DNA from 4 places in the Gracilibacillus sp. JCM 18860 genome. Region 4 is predicted to be linked to each of the others. Evidence: predicted binding sites of a transcription regulator. Region 4 holds the regulator's gene; each other region holds the start of a gene.
What was found. Region 4 encodes LexA, which represses DNA repair genes until DNA is damaged. Its sites were predicted from a motif close to CGAACATATGTTCG; they were not measured.

Region 1: uvrB (excinuclease ABC subunit UvrB) is a predicted target of LexA. The motif match lies at 848-861, and genes of this name have one in related genera.
Region 2: ACZ5R4_RS11510 (Y-family DNA polymerase) is a predicted target of LexA. The motif match lies at 2,300-2,313, and genes of this name have one in related genera.
Region 3: ruvA (Holliday junction branch migration protein RuvA) is a predicted target of LexA. The motif match lies at 2,186-2,199, and genes of this name have one in related genera.

The regions. Positions count from the first base shown of each region.
Region 1 covers NZ_AP043868.1:4,231,900-4,235,638, forward strand. Annotated here, with positions in the region: gene ACZ5R4_RS20495 (peptide chain release factor 3) at 1-748, shown strand, start outside; gene uvrB (excinuclease ABC subunit UvrB) at 916-2,901, shown strand; gene uvrA (excinuclease ABC subunit UvrA) at 2,908-3,739, shown strand, end outside.
Region 2 covers NZ_AP043868.1:2,284,495-2,288,233, forward strand. Annotated here, with positions in the region: gene gvpA (gas vesicle structural protein GvpA) at 9-272, opposite strand; gene gvpQ (gas vesicle protein GvpQ) at 312-752, opposite strand; gene ACZ5R4_RS11490 (hypothetical protein) at 778-1,149, opposite strand; partial or broken gene gvpA (gas vesicle structural protein GvpA) at 1,152-1,442, opposite strand; partial or broken gene ACZ5R4_RS11500 (DinB family protein) at 1,695-1,916, shown strand; partial or broken gene ACZ5R4_RS11505 (MerR family transcriptional regulator) at 1,973-2,104, opposite strand; gene ACZ5R4_RS11510 (Y-family DNA polymerase) at 2,335-2,895, shown strand.
Region 3 covers NZ_AP043868.1:815,978-819,716, reverse strand. Annotated here, with positions in the region: gene safA (SafA/ExsA family spore coat assembly protein) at 1-377, shown strand, start outside; gene ACZ5R4_RS04310 (YebC/PmpR family DNA-binding transcriptional regulator) at 622-1,371, shown strand; gene ACZ5R4_RS04305 (BofC C-terminal domain-containing protein) at 1,519-2,052, shown strand; gene ruvA (Holliday junction branch migration protein RuvA) at 2,224-2,823, shown strand; gene ruvB (Holliday junction branch migration DNA helicase RuvB) at 2,839-3,739, shown strand, end outside.
Region 4 covers NZ_AP043868.1:371,864-375,602, forward strand. Annotated here, with positions in the region: gene ilvD (dihydroxy-acid dehydratase) at 1-806, shown strand, start outside; gene ACZ5R4_RS01960 (ABC transporter) at 927-1,271, shown strand; gene ACZ5R4_RS01965 (hypothetical protein) at 1,289-1,669, opposite strand; gene ACZ5R4_RS01970 (hypothetical protein) at 1,832-1,963, shown strand; gene lexA (transcriptional repressor LexA) at 2,023-2,643, opposite strand; gene ACZ5R4_RS01980 (YneB family resolvase-like protein) at 2,902-3,567, shown strand; gene ACZ5R4_RS01985 (DUF896 domain-containing protein) at 3,650-3,739, shown strand, end outside.

The DNA.
Region 1 (3,739 bases), 470 kb from region 4:
AGAGGTAATCCACCCTGATTATCCAGATTTTTCAGGCTTTATCTTTAAAATCCAAGCAAATATGAATCCTCAGCATCGTGATCGAATTGCTTTTTTACGTGTTTGCTCAGGGAAGTTTGAGCGGGGAATGAATGTACAGCTAGCTAGAACAGGAAAAACCATTCGATTAGGCCAAACACAGCAGTTCGTTGCTTCATCTCGTGATACAGTAGAAGAAGCCTATCCTGGTGATATCATTGGAGTATATGATCCGGGCTCTTATCGGATTGGAGATACGTTGTTAGAGGGAAAGAAAACCTTTGAATATGATGAATTACCACAATTTCCACCAGAGCTATTTCAACGTGTAACAGCAAAGAATGTCATGAAGGCTAAACAGTTTCGAAAAGGAATTGAACAGCTGGTACAGGAGGGAGCCATTCAGCTGTTTCGTGGTTATCCAACGGATTCTTACATTATAGGTGCAGTTGGTCAGCTTCAATATGAAGTATTTCAGCATCGTATGAAGCACGAATATAATGTCGAGGTCCTGCTTGAATCAATCGGTGATAGAATACCACGGTGGTTGAAGAAGGAGCAAGTAGATCCAGCATTATTTGATGAGCGTAATTTACTTGTAAAGGATCGTGAGGATGAGTTTCTCGTTTTATTTAAAAATGATTTTGCGTTAAGATGGTTTATAGATAAACATGCGGATATTGAGTTAATTGATTTGTTTGAAGTGAATCAGTATGACCAAGCGACGTGATGTAAGAGGAAGCACAGCTATAATTCGATAGCTGTGTTTTTGCTATGGGATGTTTTGACGTTCGCTAGTTGGTTATAATGAAAAATATAACTACACAAACGAATATTTGTTCGCTTTTTGTTGGAAGTTAGTGTATAATAGAGAATATGTTGAATGGAGGTATCACGATGGAGCAAAATGTTTTTTCACTAGAATCGCCTTACAAGCCGCAAGGGGATCAACCAAGCGCGATTAAGGAATTAGTCTATGGAGTAGAGAAAAAGAAACGATATCAAACATTATTAGGAGCTACAGGTACAGGGAAAACCTTTACCATCTCTAATGTTGTAAAAGAAATAAATCGTCCAACTCTTGTTATCGCCCATAATAAAACATTAGCTGGACAGCTTTATAGTGAATTCAAGGAATTTTTTCCGAATAATGCAGTCGAATATTTTGTTAGTTATTATGATTACTACCAGCCAGAAGCATATGTGCCATCAACAGATACCTTTATTGAAAAAGATGCGAGCATTAATGATGAAATAGATAAGCTTAGGCACTCTGCTACTTCTGCATTGTTCGAACGGAATGATGTTTTAATTGTAGCAAGTGTTTCCTGTATATATGGTTTAGGTTCACCTGAGGAATACCGTAGTCAAGTTCTTTCTTTACGAGTGGGAATGGAGAAGGAACGTGATGAATTGTTGCGAACACTTGTTAGCATCCAATATGCACGGAATGATATAGATTTTCAGCGTGGAACATTTCGTGTACGGGGCGATTCGGTTGAAATAATTCCAGCCTCAAGAGAAGAGCATTGTGTCCGTGTAGAGTTCTTCGGTGATGAGATTGACAGAATTCGTGAAGTTGATGCTCTAACAGGTGAAATTATCGGAGATCGAGAACACATTGCTATATTTCCAGCTTCCCACTTCGTCACAAGAGAAGAGAAGCTAAAGGTTGCAATGGAAAACATTAAAAAGGAATTAGCCGATCAATTGAAGAAGTTCCGGGAAGAGGATAAATTATTGGAGGCACAAAGACTTGAGCAAAGAACCAATTATGATCTCGAAATGATGGCAGAGATGGGCTTTTGTTCAGGAATTGAGAACTACTCCCGTCACCTAGCAATACGAGATGCAGGCTCTACTCCTTATACATTACTAGACTATTTTCCGGAGGATTCCTTAATCGTAATTGATGAATCTCATGTTACCTTACCGCAAATAAGGGGAATGTATAATGGAGACCAGGCAAGAAAGCAAGTATTAGTAGATCATGGATTCCGATTGCCATCTGCTTTAGATAACCGACCACTAACCTTTCAGGAATTTGAAGAAAAAGCTAATCAATTTATCTTTGTTTCGGCAACACCTGGGCCATATGAGCTCGAACATACGCCAAAAATGACGGAGCAAATTATTCGTCCAACTGGGCTTTTAGATCCTAAAGTAGACGTTCGACCAATCGATGGACAAATAGATGATTTGATTGGGGAAATTAACCAAAGAATAGCACGTAATGAAAGAGTGTTGGTTACGACATTGACGAAAAAAATGTCCGAGGATTTAACGGATTACCTAAAAGAAATTGGAATGAAGGTAGCTTATCTACACTCTGAAATAAAAACATTAGAGCGGATTGAAATCATTCGTGATTTACGTGTTGGTAAATATGATGTTCTAGTAGGAATTAACTTGTTACGTGAAGGGTTAGATATTCCTGAGGTCTCCTTAGTGACGATATTAGATGCTGATAAAGAAGGCTTTTTAAGATCAGAGCGTTCGTTGATTCAAACAATGGGAAGGGCTGCCCGAAATGAAAATGGAAAGGTCATTATGTATGCAGACAAAATGACCGACTCTATGCAAAAAGCGATTGACGAAACCTATCGTCGACGGGAAAAGCAACAAGAATATAATCATGAGCATGGCATTACACCACAAACGATTAAGAAAGAAGTTCGTGATGTGATTCGAGCAACGATGGCAGCAGAGACAGAAGAAGCGTATGGTGAGGAAACACCGAAACTAAAGGATATGACAAAGAAAGAGAAAGACAAGCTAATCGAAAAAATGGAAAAAGAAATGAAGCAAGCAGCAAGAGAATTAGACTTCGAGCGAGCAGCAGAGCTTCGTGATTTAGTTTTAGAATGGAAAGCAGAAGGGTGACATTCAATGGCAAAAAAAACAATATCGATTAAGGGAGCACGTGCCCATAATTTAAAAAATGTATCCATAGAGATCCCTAAGGATAAGCTCGTCGTTTTAACTGGTTTATCAGGATCAGGTAAATCATCACTAGCTTTTGACACAATCTATGCAGAAGGACAGCGCCGGTATGTTGAGTCTTTATCTGCCTATGCACGTCAATTTTTAGGACAGATGGACAAACCAGATGTCGATGCAATTGAAGGATTATCACCGGCCATTTCGATTGATCAAAAAACAACCAGTAGAAATCCTCGTTCTACCGTAGGCACGGTCACGGAGATATATGACTATATGAGACTACTGTTTGCACGTGTCGGGCACCCCGTTTGTCCTCATCATGGGGTTGAAATCACTTCTCAAACGGTCGAGCAAATGGTTGACCGAATATTGGAATATGAAGAAAGAACCAAACTTCAGATCCTGTCTCCAGTTGTGACTGGACGTAAAGGAACGCATACTAAAGTATTAGAAGATCTCCAAAAAGAAGGATATGTTCGACTACGCGTAGATGGAGAGATGCGTGAAATAAGTGATGAAATTCAATTGGATAAAAATAAAAAGCATTCGATTGAAGTAGTTATTGATCGAATTGTCGTCAAAGAAGGCATAGAAGGACGTCTTTCCGATTCGCTTGAAACAGCCCTTCGATTAGGAGACGGTCAAGTAGTAGTAGATGTTATCGGTCAAGAAGAATTACTATTTAGTGAGAAGCATGCCTGTCCAATTTGTGGATTTTCTATTAACGAACTAGAACCAAGACTATTTTCATTTAACAGTCCTTTTGGTGCTTGTCCAA
Region 2 (3,739 bases), 1.9 Mb from region 4:
CCCTTTGATTAAATACCAAACGCTGTATTGCTGCGCTCATTACGTTGGGATGGTAGTCCATTCTCTTCTACTTCATCTCTTAATAACCCAACGGCTTCCGCATAGCGCAACCATGTATCCACACTTGCGATAACGACACGTGCTTCTACTGTTAGAATTTCAATACCTACTACTGATACTCTTGCATAGGCATCAATCACGATCCCTTTATCTAGAATTCTGTCAATTACCTCTGCCAAGCTTGAACTATCAGTTGTTTTTTGAACAGCCATGATTATTCTCCTTTACTTGTCGTATTTTAAGAATCTTTACTAATTAATATCCATTAAGGATTTTTCCTTTGTCGAGCTCTTTATATCACTTGCTCCCTTTAGATTGCTTGCGTTCTTTACATTACTGATTCCCTTGACCTCGCGGTAGCTCTTTAGCTTCGATTCGTCCTCGGAAATACTTTCTTGAAAGCTTTCTCCGGCTTCCTTCACCATACTCAGCTTATCTCTCACAGATAATAAAATATCCTGGACTTTATCCTTTGCGTCCGCTGCCGTTTCATGGGCCTTTGTCGCGTTTTGCTCAACGGTTTCTGCTAGCTTTTCTGATGCCTTCTCCGCTTTATCCTGCGCCTTTTCTTGAATTTTTTCCCCTGCTTTTTCTTTGAGCTTCTCTTCTGCTTTTTCCTTTAAGGAATCAGGAGCGTTTTCCATTGCTTTTTTCGTTATTTTTTTAGCCGTCTTCTTTACTGGATTCTCCATAAGATCCTCCTTTATAAACGGCGTATTATTGGTTGTCTGCTAAAAGCTGATCGATTTTTTCTTCAAGTTGTTCTAGTCTTTCATTGATCTGTTCGTTTTCTTGTTTTAATTGTTGATAGGATGAATCCTCTGGCTTTCCTGCAAAGCGATTACTTCCCAAATAGGCTGGTGCTGCTTGTTTTAGTGCCAGCATAGCCTGTTGGGTAAGGATTCCCTGTATATTTCTTCCGATCTCTTGCGCTAGCCTTTGTGTTGCTTCTGAATCCTGTATCTTTTTGTAAATGGTTTGAGTTGTTCCTGGATTAGATAACAAACCAAGGGATGCTCCAACAAGACCACCAATAAAAATGTATCCTAGCGAGTTTTGGTTACTATTTTCTTGCTTTTGTGCTGTCATAACTATCTCCTTTTAGAATGGTTTTCATTCTCTAGTTTGTCTCTGGCTTCATCTCGAAGTAATCCAACTGCTTCTGCGTAACGCAACCATGTATCAACACTTGCCACCACTACTCTTGCTTCTACGTTTAAGATCTCAATTCCCGCTAATGAAACTCTCGCTTAGGCATCAATCACCATTCCTTTATCCAGTAATCTGTCGATCACCTCCGCTAAGCTTGAGCTATCAGTTGTTTTTGGATACTCATGGGGGACCTCCTTCGCATTTGTTGTAGGAACAAACGCGAGATCTATAAATCATTAGCTTACCTATCCATACCACGATAATAAGATCTCTAAAACAGGAATTCCTTTCCTTTACCAGTGAAATGGAAATATTTTCTTTAAATATTACTAACAGAGGAAGGAGAAAAGGGGTGGCTTCAAGCGATTTTTTAGTTCGTCGGAAGGATATTTTACTTATTTATTACAAATTGTTTACGTTTTCTTCCTTGACATGACAAATAGGACTTTATAGGAACGAATGTTCTATAAAGGAGAATTTATATGTATGTATCGATGGAGGACTTCAGGAAAGAATGGGAAAGGGAAGCAATGCTTACACAAGAAGTTTTGGAGGGGCTAACCGATAAATCCTTATATCAACAGGTTTACCCAGAGGGTCGTAGTCTTGGCATGATTGCTTGGCATTTAACGACAAGTATACCAGAATACTTATCAGATTTTGGACTCGTAATTGCTCCAGTTGAAAATGTAGATACTATGCCATAGTCTTCCTCATAAAGTGAAGCAATTCTCTGAATCACTTTGATAGAATCAGGATGAAACTTTTTGCCACGTCCTCTTTTTTCATATCTAAAAAAATCTTGAAATTTATGGGTATAACGTCGAACGGTTGTCTCTGGTATTTCTGTCATTTCGCTTAATTGACTAACTGATAACCAAGAATCCATCATCTAACACCTCCTAAATAATTACCAACCAGCCACCATCAGCCAACTAACCACCACCTGTGTTTCAACTCTTAGTTAGATTATTTTTAGCCATTAAGCCATTATATCAATTAAATATTTCAGTTGCTACTATGATTCGTTTGAATTAACATAAATTGGATAAAAATATTATTGTTTTCTTCTAAATTACTTTATAATAGAACTAATGTTCGATTTTTGTGAGGTGTTTTATAATGGATTATTCCAAATATCCTCGTCACAACGTGTTGTGCATTGATATGCGTTCTTTCTATGCAAGTGTGGAGTGTGTGTCTCGTGGATTAGATCCCTTGAAAACAATGCTAGCTGTAGTTGGCGATCCTAATCGATCAGGAAGTATCGTCCTTGCTGCATCTCCTGCACTTAAGAAAAAATACAAAATTAGCAATGTTAGCCGATATTTCGAGTTATCAAACGACCCAAATATTATTGTTGCTCCGGCAAGAATGCACCTTTATTTACAAGTAAGTATTGCTATTACCAAAACGGTTAATAATTATGTTCCAAAAGAAGCTATTCATGTATATTCTGTAGACGAACTTTGGGTGACTCTAGACGGTACAGAGAATTTGTTTGGCTCAACAATGAATATAGCTAGAATGATACAGGAAGATATATTTGAACAGTTTGGTATACCTTGTGTGGTAGGTATAGGAGACAATAAATTTTTAGCAAAAGTGGTAATAAGACTACTAAAATTTAATGTACAAAATCAAGAAACCTTAAACACTGGGCTTTTTGCTGTACATAATTGATAACCAAAGTCTGTACATAATGGGAGAAGAGGGATTGTTTAGAAACATGTGTAGCTTTAAATTTAACTGTACTATAATTATTAGAGGATAATTAGTTTAATATATGAGCTAACATCCTTTTTTTGTTGGAATTATAAACTATACTGATTACGGCCACTGAAATGTACCACTTCTGCCATAGTTTTCACCACCGAATGACAAAGAATGTTACCAGTAAATGCCACGGAATTTACCACTTGATGTCAGTGCGTTTACCAATAGAAAAACACGAAGAGTTAGACTCATGGTATTTCCGCAATCATAACTGATGGTGGAATTTCATTATTATTGAATAGTATATTTGTAATGAGCAGTAAATGACTATGTTTTGTTAATCGTTCATTTTCGGCATAAACACTTTGATTGAATAAGGAATATTTTAAACATAGAGAGATAATACTATTTATAAGTGCGCATTATTGGAGGAGCTATGGCATTTTCAATATTTTTTGCATTAACAGTGATAATAAATCTGACGTATGCCGTATCCAAAAAGAATCTTCATCTATTTGAAATATTCTTCATTTGGATGGTGCTTAACATTATTCATCATAATTTTATGACCATCTTCGCATTGAACATGGAGATGATCCATTTTAATAGCAACCCAACTAGTTACTGGACAATGGCACTTATTAGGGTCTTCCTTATTCCGGTTCTTATTATTTGGTATATAGATAAAACCCAGGGAGCTAATAACAGGAATAATTGGATTATACTGTTTATTTTATTACCCCTTTTAATAGGAATTGAATATCTAGCCAACCTCCTTGATGTATATGATTTTGTAAAATGGAATCTTTTT
Region 3 (3,739 bases), 440 kb from region 4:
ATCCGTTTCCTGATCATTTTGGCGGGCAAGTTATGGGACAACAGACACAAATGCCTGCCTCCAATCAGCAAACATGGCAACCAAACAATGGTATGAATCAAGGTCAATGGGGACAATGGGAACAACAAATGCCTCACTGGCAACCAATGCAACAACCTAATATGCAACAAGGACAAATGCCACAACAAGACCAGGTTATGTCAGAACAGCAAATGATGCCGATGTATGGCATGCCAAATAATCAGCAAATGTCCCCACAATATGGTATGCCCCAACCAATGATGCCACAATACGGTCAAAATACACCTCATTATCCGCAAGCTCAGCCTTACGGATATCATAAGAAGGATTGTGGCTGTGGGAACCGAGAGGGATAATTTTTCAAAGGTGATTCTAAAGGAATCACCTTTTTACTATTCCTTCCAACTATAATACGCATACTTTATGAAAAACTTTGATGGATGTCACCCTTTATCTAAAGCATTAGTGAATTTGTTTGACCTGTTCTTATCATAATAATGTATTATCTTAGGCAGCGAGTGTTTTCATATCTTGATTCGTATGATAAAGTAAAAAAGGAAAGTTTATTTGACTGCTGATAGATTACAAGGGGTGAAAGACATGGCAGGACATTCTAAATGGAAGAATATACAGCGCAGAAAAAATGCACAAGATGCGAAGCGCGGAAAGATCTTTATGAAGCATGCAAAGGATATCTACCTTGCTGCAAAACAGGGTGGTGGAGATCCAGACATGAACCCATCTTTAAGACTTGCTGTAGATAAGGCGAAGGCGGATAATATGCCGAATGATAATATTGATCGTGCGATTAAAAAAGCAACAGGTGCATTAGATGGTGCAAATTATGAAGAGCTAATCTATGAAGGTTATGGTCCTGGAGGTACTGCTGTCATGGTAGAGGTACTAACAGATAATCGTAATCGTACAGCCTCAGAGCTACGACATGCCTTTAGTCGAAATGGTGGTAATCTAGGCGAGAATGGCTGTGTCGCATTTATGTTTAATCGAAAGGGCTATATTGTAATAGAGCAAAGCACAACAGATGCTGATGAAGATACAATAATGCTTGAAGCAATAGAAGCTGGAGCGGAAGAAATGGAAGCAAGTGATGGCGCATTTGAAATATACACAGATCCAGAAGAATTTGGATCTGTAAAAAATTCCTTAGAGGAGAGTGGATTCACTCTCGAAACAGCTGAAGTTACGATGATTCCAGAAACTTTATCCGAGGTTGACGAAGCAGCAGCTGAGAAAATGGTGAAGCTTGTGAATATGTTGGAAGATATGGAGGATGTTCAGGAAGTCTATCATAACTTAGATGCTGATGAGGATATAATGGCACAACTCTAAAAATCAGGTACTTACCTGGTTTTTTATTATGGAGAAAAATATGGAAAGTGCATCGCCGAATGAATGAAGCTTTTTCTCGAGTATGTGGTTAAAATTACTAATAGTTGGACATTCTAATAGTAACCTAGTTTGAATGGAGGATGGAAAATGAGTAAACTATGGTTATCATTGAATGTTCTAGTATTAGTTATGATAGGGTGTTATTTTATCTTTGAAAGGAACGATCCAATGGAAGAAATGGAAACATCCCCAGTAGTAGCGAAAGAGCCACATACAATAGAGCTTAAATTAGAGAAAAAATATATAGATGGAAAAACGGAAGTCGAAGAAACAACAACCAAGATTTCATCGATGGAGGATTTTTGGTCACAGTACCAGCAATGGACATTGGTAGAACAAAAACAGGGATATATACATTTTAAGCAAGATGTAGATGATATTTCTCCCTATTTAAAGACATATGGTTATTTCGGAATTGATGATGGGGTGTTGACGATTTTCGAGGGCATTCCTGTTCATGAAGAAGTCATTCAATCCTTTTATCATATTGATACAAATGAGCTAGAAAGTCACTTGCTTGAGGATTTAGAGGACGGTATCAAGATCAAAACAAAAGAAGATTATCAACAAGTGATTGAAACCTTCCGTACCTATCAAATATCTGAACCTGTAAATAGTTGAGCGATCCTAGATCGTTCAACTATTTTGACTTTCCAGAGCCTTATGAGTCCTTTTGTACTAAATTCATCAATCATGTATGATAGATATAGAGAAGATTTCTTGCTTGTAACTAGGCAATGAGCTATGATATATACGAACATATGATTGACAAAAGATAAGGTGGCAGACAAAATGATTGCATATATTAGGGGAATTATCGACGAAATAACTGAACAAGCAGTACTAATAGAAACAAATGGTATCGGATATGAAGTAATATGTCCTAACCCATTGCAGTTTCAAGCAATGCTCGGGCAGAAGGAAAAGATTTATACTTATCACCACGTCAGGGAAGATGCCCAAACTTTGTATGGCTTTCAAGAGCCAGAGGAAAAGCAATTATTCGCAAAGATATTAAATGTTTCAGGTATTGGGCCAAAAGGGGCGCTGGCTGTTCTAGCCTCTACTTCTGTTATGGATTTCGTAATGGCTATTGAGCAGGAAAATGAGAAATTCCTTACGAGTTTCCCCGGTGTAGGGAAGAAAACGGCAAGACAAATGATTTTAGACTTAAAGGGTAAATTACCTTTTGAATATCATGTAGAGAAACAGGAATCAACAACGACACAAAAAGATATGGATCCTGCGTTAAATGAAGCAATCGAAGCATTGAAGGCACTAGGCTATTCAGATAAAGAAATTAATCAGATTAAACCACGATTAAAGGAAGAAAAACAGACTGAACCAGATGGCTACATCCGCAAGGGACTTGCCTTAATGATGAAGCAGTAGAAAGGGAGATAGCAAATGGACGATAGAATCATCTCCGGAGAAATACAGGAGCAAGAGGCATTGGAAGAGCTTAGTCTCCGGCCAAAGCTATTAAAACAATATATTGGTCAACATAAAGCAAAAGAAAATTTAGCGATTTTCATTGAAGCAGCGAAAATGCGTAACGAACCTTTAGACCATGTTTTACTATATGGACCACCTGGGCTCGGGAAAACAACGATGGCACAAATTATCGCAAATGAGATGGGTGTTCAATTTAAATCAACATCAGGTCCTGCAATAGAACGTTCCGGCGATTTGGCGGCAATCTTGTCATCCCTCGAAGTAGGCGATGTATTATTCATTGATGAAATTCATCGATTGCCTCGCGCAGTGGAAGAAATCTTATATCCAGCTATGGAGGATTTTTGTTTGGATATCGTCATTGGAACAGGTCCAAGCGCACGTTCTGTTCAATTAGATCTTCCACCATTTACTTTAATTGGTGCTACTACCAGAGCAGGGCTGCTCACTGCCCCACTAAGAGACCGATTTGGTGTCCTAAGCCGCCTAGAGTTTTACGAAATGGTGGATTTATGCGCAATTGTGGAAAGAACAGCTGATATTTTTGAGGTCAAAATTGATAAACAAGCGGCATTAGAGGTTGCGCGTCGATCTCGAGGAACTCCTAGAATTGCAAATAGACTATTAAAGAGAGTTCGCGATATTTCTCAGGTTACTGGAGAAACTTCGATTTCAAAAGAGACAACACAGCGGGCACTGAAAATGCTACAAGTTGATGATGCCGGATTAGACCAAATCGATCATAAGCTATTACTTGCTATGATTGAGAGCTTCCAAGGAGGACCAGTAGGACTAGACACGATTGCAGCAACAATTGGGGAAGAATCGCAAACTATTGAAGATGTTTATGAAC
Region 4 (3,739 bases):
TTGAAGACATTAATAAAGTCGCTGAACGTGTACCATATCTTGCAAAAATTATGCCAGCATCCGACATTTCGATGGATGATATTAATAGGGCCGGTGGTGTAAGCTCGATCATTAACGAGTTAACAAAGATACCTAGTGCCATTCATCCAGAACGCTTAACGATTACCGGCAAAACAATGGGTGATCTTGTCAGCGACTATGAAATTACAAATAAAGAAGTTATTCGTCCAATTGACAATCCATATAGCCCTGTTGGTGGTTTATCGATCCTATTCGGAAATATCGCTCCAGAAGGTGCTGTAATTAAAGTAGGTGCTGTAGATCCTTCTATCAAAGTGTTCGAAGGTGAAGCTATTGTATTTAACTCTCAAGATGAAGCACAGGCTGCAATTGATGATGGCACTGTGAAGGAAGGGCATGTTGTGATCATTCGTTATGAAGGACCAAAAGGTGGGCCGGGAATGCCAGAAATGCTAGCACCTACATCGGCTATCATGGGGCGTGGCTTAGGGAAAACAGTGGCACTTCTAACAGATGGACGCTTTTCGGGAGCATCACGTGGTATTTCAATTGGTCATATATCTCCAGAGGCGGCAGAAGGTGGTCCAATTGCGTTAATTGAAAATGGAGATATTATCAAGATCGACTTACCTAACCGTACATTAAATGTAGACTTATCCGATGAAGAGTTAGCAGAACGTAAAAAATCACTAAAACCTTTTGAGCCTAAAATTAAAAATGGCTGGTTGGGTAGATATTCTAAACTCGTAACAAATGCTTCCAAAGGTGGCGTTATGAGCATCTAATATCATTATCTTAATTAACGAATAAACGTTTGGACATTTCTCCAAACGTTTATTTTATATGTTAATTTTTACACAGCAGAAATATAACAAAAGTCTAATTGGAGAAAGTACAGAAAAAGGATGGAGAATGCTATCTTAAATATTTTTGAGGATTGGGAGAAAAAGTTAGAAAATGATGAATGGTATTTTCAAAATGCCTATGAGAATCTGGTCGAGGGATTAACTTCTGAAGAGGCATTTCTTCAGATTCCAGCTATTATCCATATTTTACTGAAGACAGTAGACTGCTTCTTATTAAGTGAAGGCGTGGAGATTTTAATAGGGATCTATCATATAGCAGACACCACCCAAGTTCACCCCTTTTTTGAAGAAAAAAGGGTGGATATAGAACATCATCTTTCTAAACATGGTGATCAACATGCCCAAGAGGTATATGGTGCATTAAAGCGACGCACTTACGCATGACCTAAAGAACCTACCATTTATTGACAGGTTTCTGTTTTGTTTTCCTCACCACTAATTAGTTCCTCTATCATATTCCTCACCTTACTACGAATAGCGGGGTTGAAGTATCTTCGTTTCTCTTCCTTTCCTTTGCAAATAAATGTATATTCGGTAAACGTGCCATCTTTGTCAGATAAGATAACTTGTATATTTTCCTTGTACATTTCTTGTTTTAACAATCGTCTTTCGGCGGTAGCTTTGATCTCTAATCGATGCAGTAGTGCCAAATAGGGCTCATTAATTTTAAAAGGGGATAATTTTTCCAATCGCTTAATGTCAGATTGGATGACTTGAATGGTCATCGTGAGAAATAAGAATCGTGTTGCTGTTTTAAATTCTTGTTCACCAATGTATCTCATTACACTCACTCCTCAGGTAACAAACATATGTTCCTATTATAGTCGAATCTCTATATTTTATGCAATGTAAAATAAATAGTTAATTTTACAAATCTTAACAAGGATTCTGAGAATAAATGGCGAATAATATAATATCTAGAAATCATATCAGGAGGAATATGTATGAGTTTAAGTATTCGAAAGCATGAACAAGAAGGTCTCCCGCATGTGATTACAAAAGAAGATATAGACCGAAAAATAGAGGAATTAGACATATTATTTGAGGAAACGGAACATAAGTTAGAACGAGATTAAAACGTATATATTGTATAAAAAAACGAAGATCATAGACCTATGATCTTCGTTTTTCCTTTTTATAAATGACGATACAACCCAACCACTTTACCTAAGATGCTCACATTATCGTAAATAAGTGCATCCATTGTAGCATTTTCGGGCTGTAATCTAATATGATCCTTTTCTTTGAAGAATCTTTTTACAGTTGCTTCACTATCTTCAGTCATAGCTACCACAATTTCCCCATTTTGTGCAGTGTTTTGTTGTTTAACAATCACTTTATCACCATCTAATATTCCAGCCTCGATCATACTGTTTCCTTCAATTACTAATACAAATAATTGGTCACTGTCATGTGTGTCAGTGCTTGGAATCGGAATATATTCTTCAATATTTTCAACAGCGGTAATAGGAAGACCTGCCGTAACTTTACCAATGACAGGAGCAAACATTGCTTCCATTTGAGGAATATCTGCTTCCCCTTCTTGAGTTAGTACTTCTATAGCACGAGGCTTTGTTGGATCTCGGCGAATATATCCTTTTTTCTCAAGTCTAGCAAGGTGGCCATGAACAGTAGAACTAGAAGCTAACCCAACGGCTTGGCCAATTTCTCTAACAGAAGGAGGATAACCTTTTAAATCGACCTGTTCCTTGATATAGGCAAGGATTTGCTCTTGTCGTTTTGATAAATTTGTCATTTATGAAACTCCTTTTGCGTATGATTTATTAAAAATAGTATATCATACCATTTCTAAATTCACAAACATTCGTTCGAAAAAAACACTTGACAGGAACTTCTGTTCGTATATAATAAAAGTACGAACAAAAGTTCTATGGAGGGGTAAAAATGTTAAAAAAGTTATCGAAAATTGACTTATTTTATTTATTTTCTTTTGTTATAGTGCTTATTTTCTTGTATAGTTCTATTATCTTTAGTATTTAAGGAGTCGTAGTCCGTGCATGCCATTATATACAGTAGAGTTAGTACAGAAAAGGATACTCAGTCAACGTCATTAAAAAGGCAAACAGAGGAGTTAATAGAGTTTGCTAAAAAAAGCAATATAAATGTAGTAAAAATAATCAAAGAAAAGCAAAGTGGCTATGAGGTAGAAAGAGAAGGGATTTTTGATATGCTCGAAGCATTTCAAAGAAAGCAGGCAAACCTTCTACTTATCCAAGACGAAACAAGATTAGGTAGGGGAAATGCAAAAATTGCCTTATTACATCAAATAGCTAAGCTAGAGGTAGACATCTATTCATTATCGCAAGGTGGTAAGTTAGAGCTTTCTGAAGGGGATTCCATGGTCTTACAAATAGTATCTATTGTAGAGGAATACCAACGAAAGCTACATAACGCTAAAATAAAAAGAGGGATGAAAAAGGCAGTCCAAAATGGTTATAACCCAGCAGACAACCTAACTAATCAACATCTCGCTAAGGGAAGAGAACGAAAGGAATTTCCAATCGATGAAGTAGTTCGGTTAAAAGGAAATAAGCTAACCTTTCAAGAGATTGCCTCGATCTTAAAAGGGATGGGCTATGAAGTTTCTAAGGCCACGATCCATAGACGCTATCAAGAATACATTATGCTTGAAAAAAATAAAAAAAATAAATTACAATGAAGAGAGTATACAATTGTGAGTATGCTCTTTTTCTAATTTTGAAAAAGGTTATACCCTAGTAATCAAAAAAAGGAGCTTAAAAATGCTTTCAAAGGAAAAAATTGCTCGAATTAATGAGTTGGCCAATAAAGCAAAAAAAGTCCGCTTATCTGATAAAGAAAAAGAGGAACAA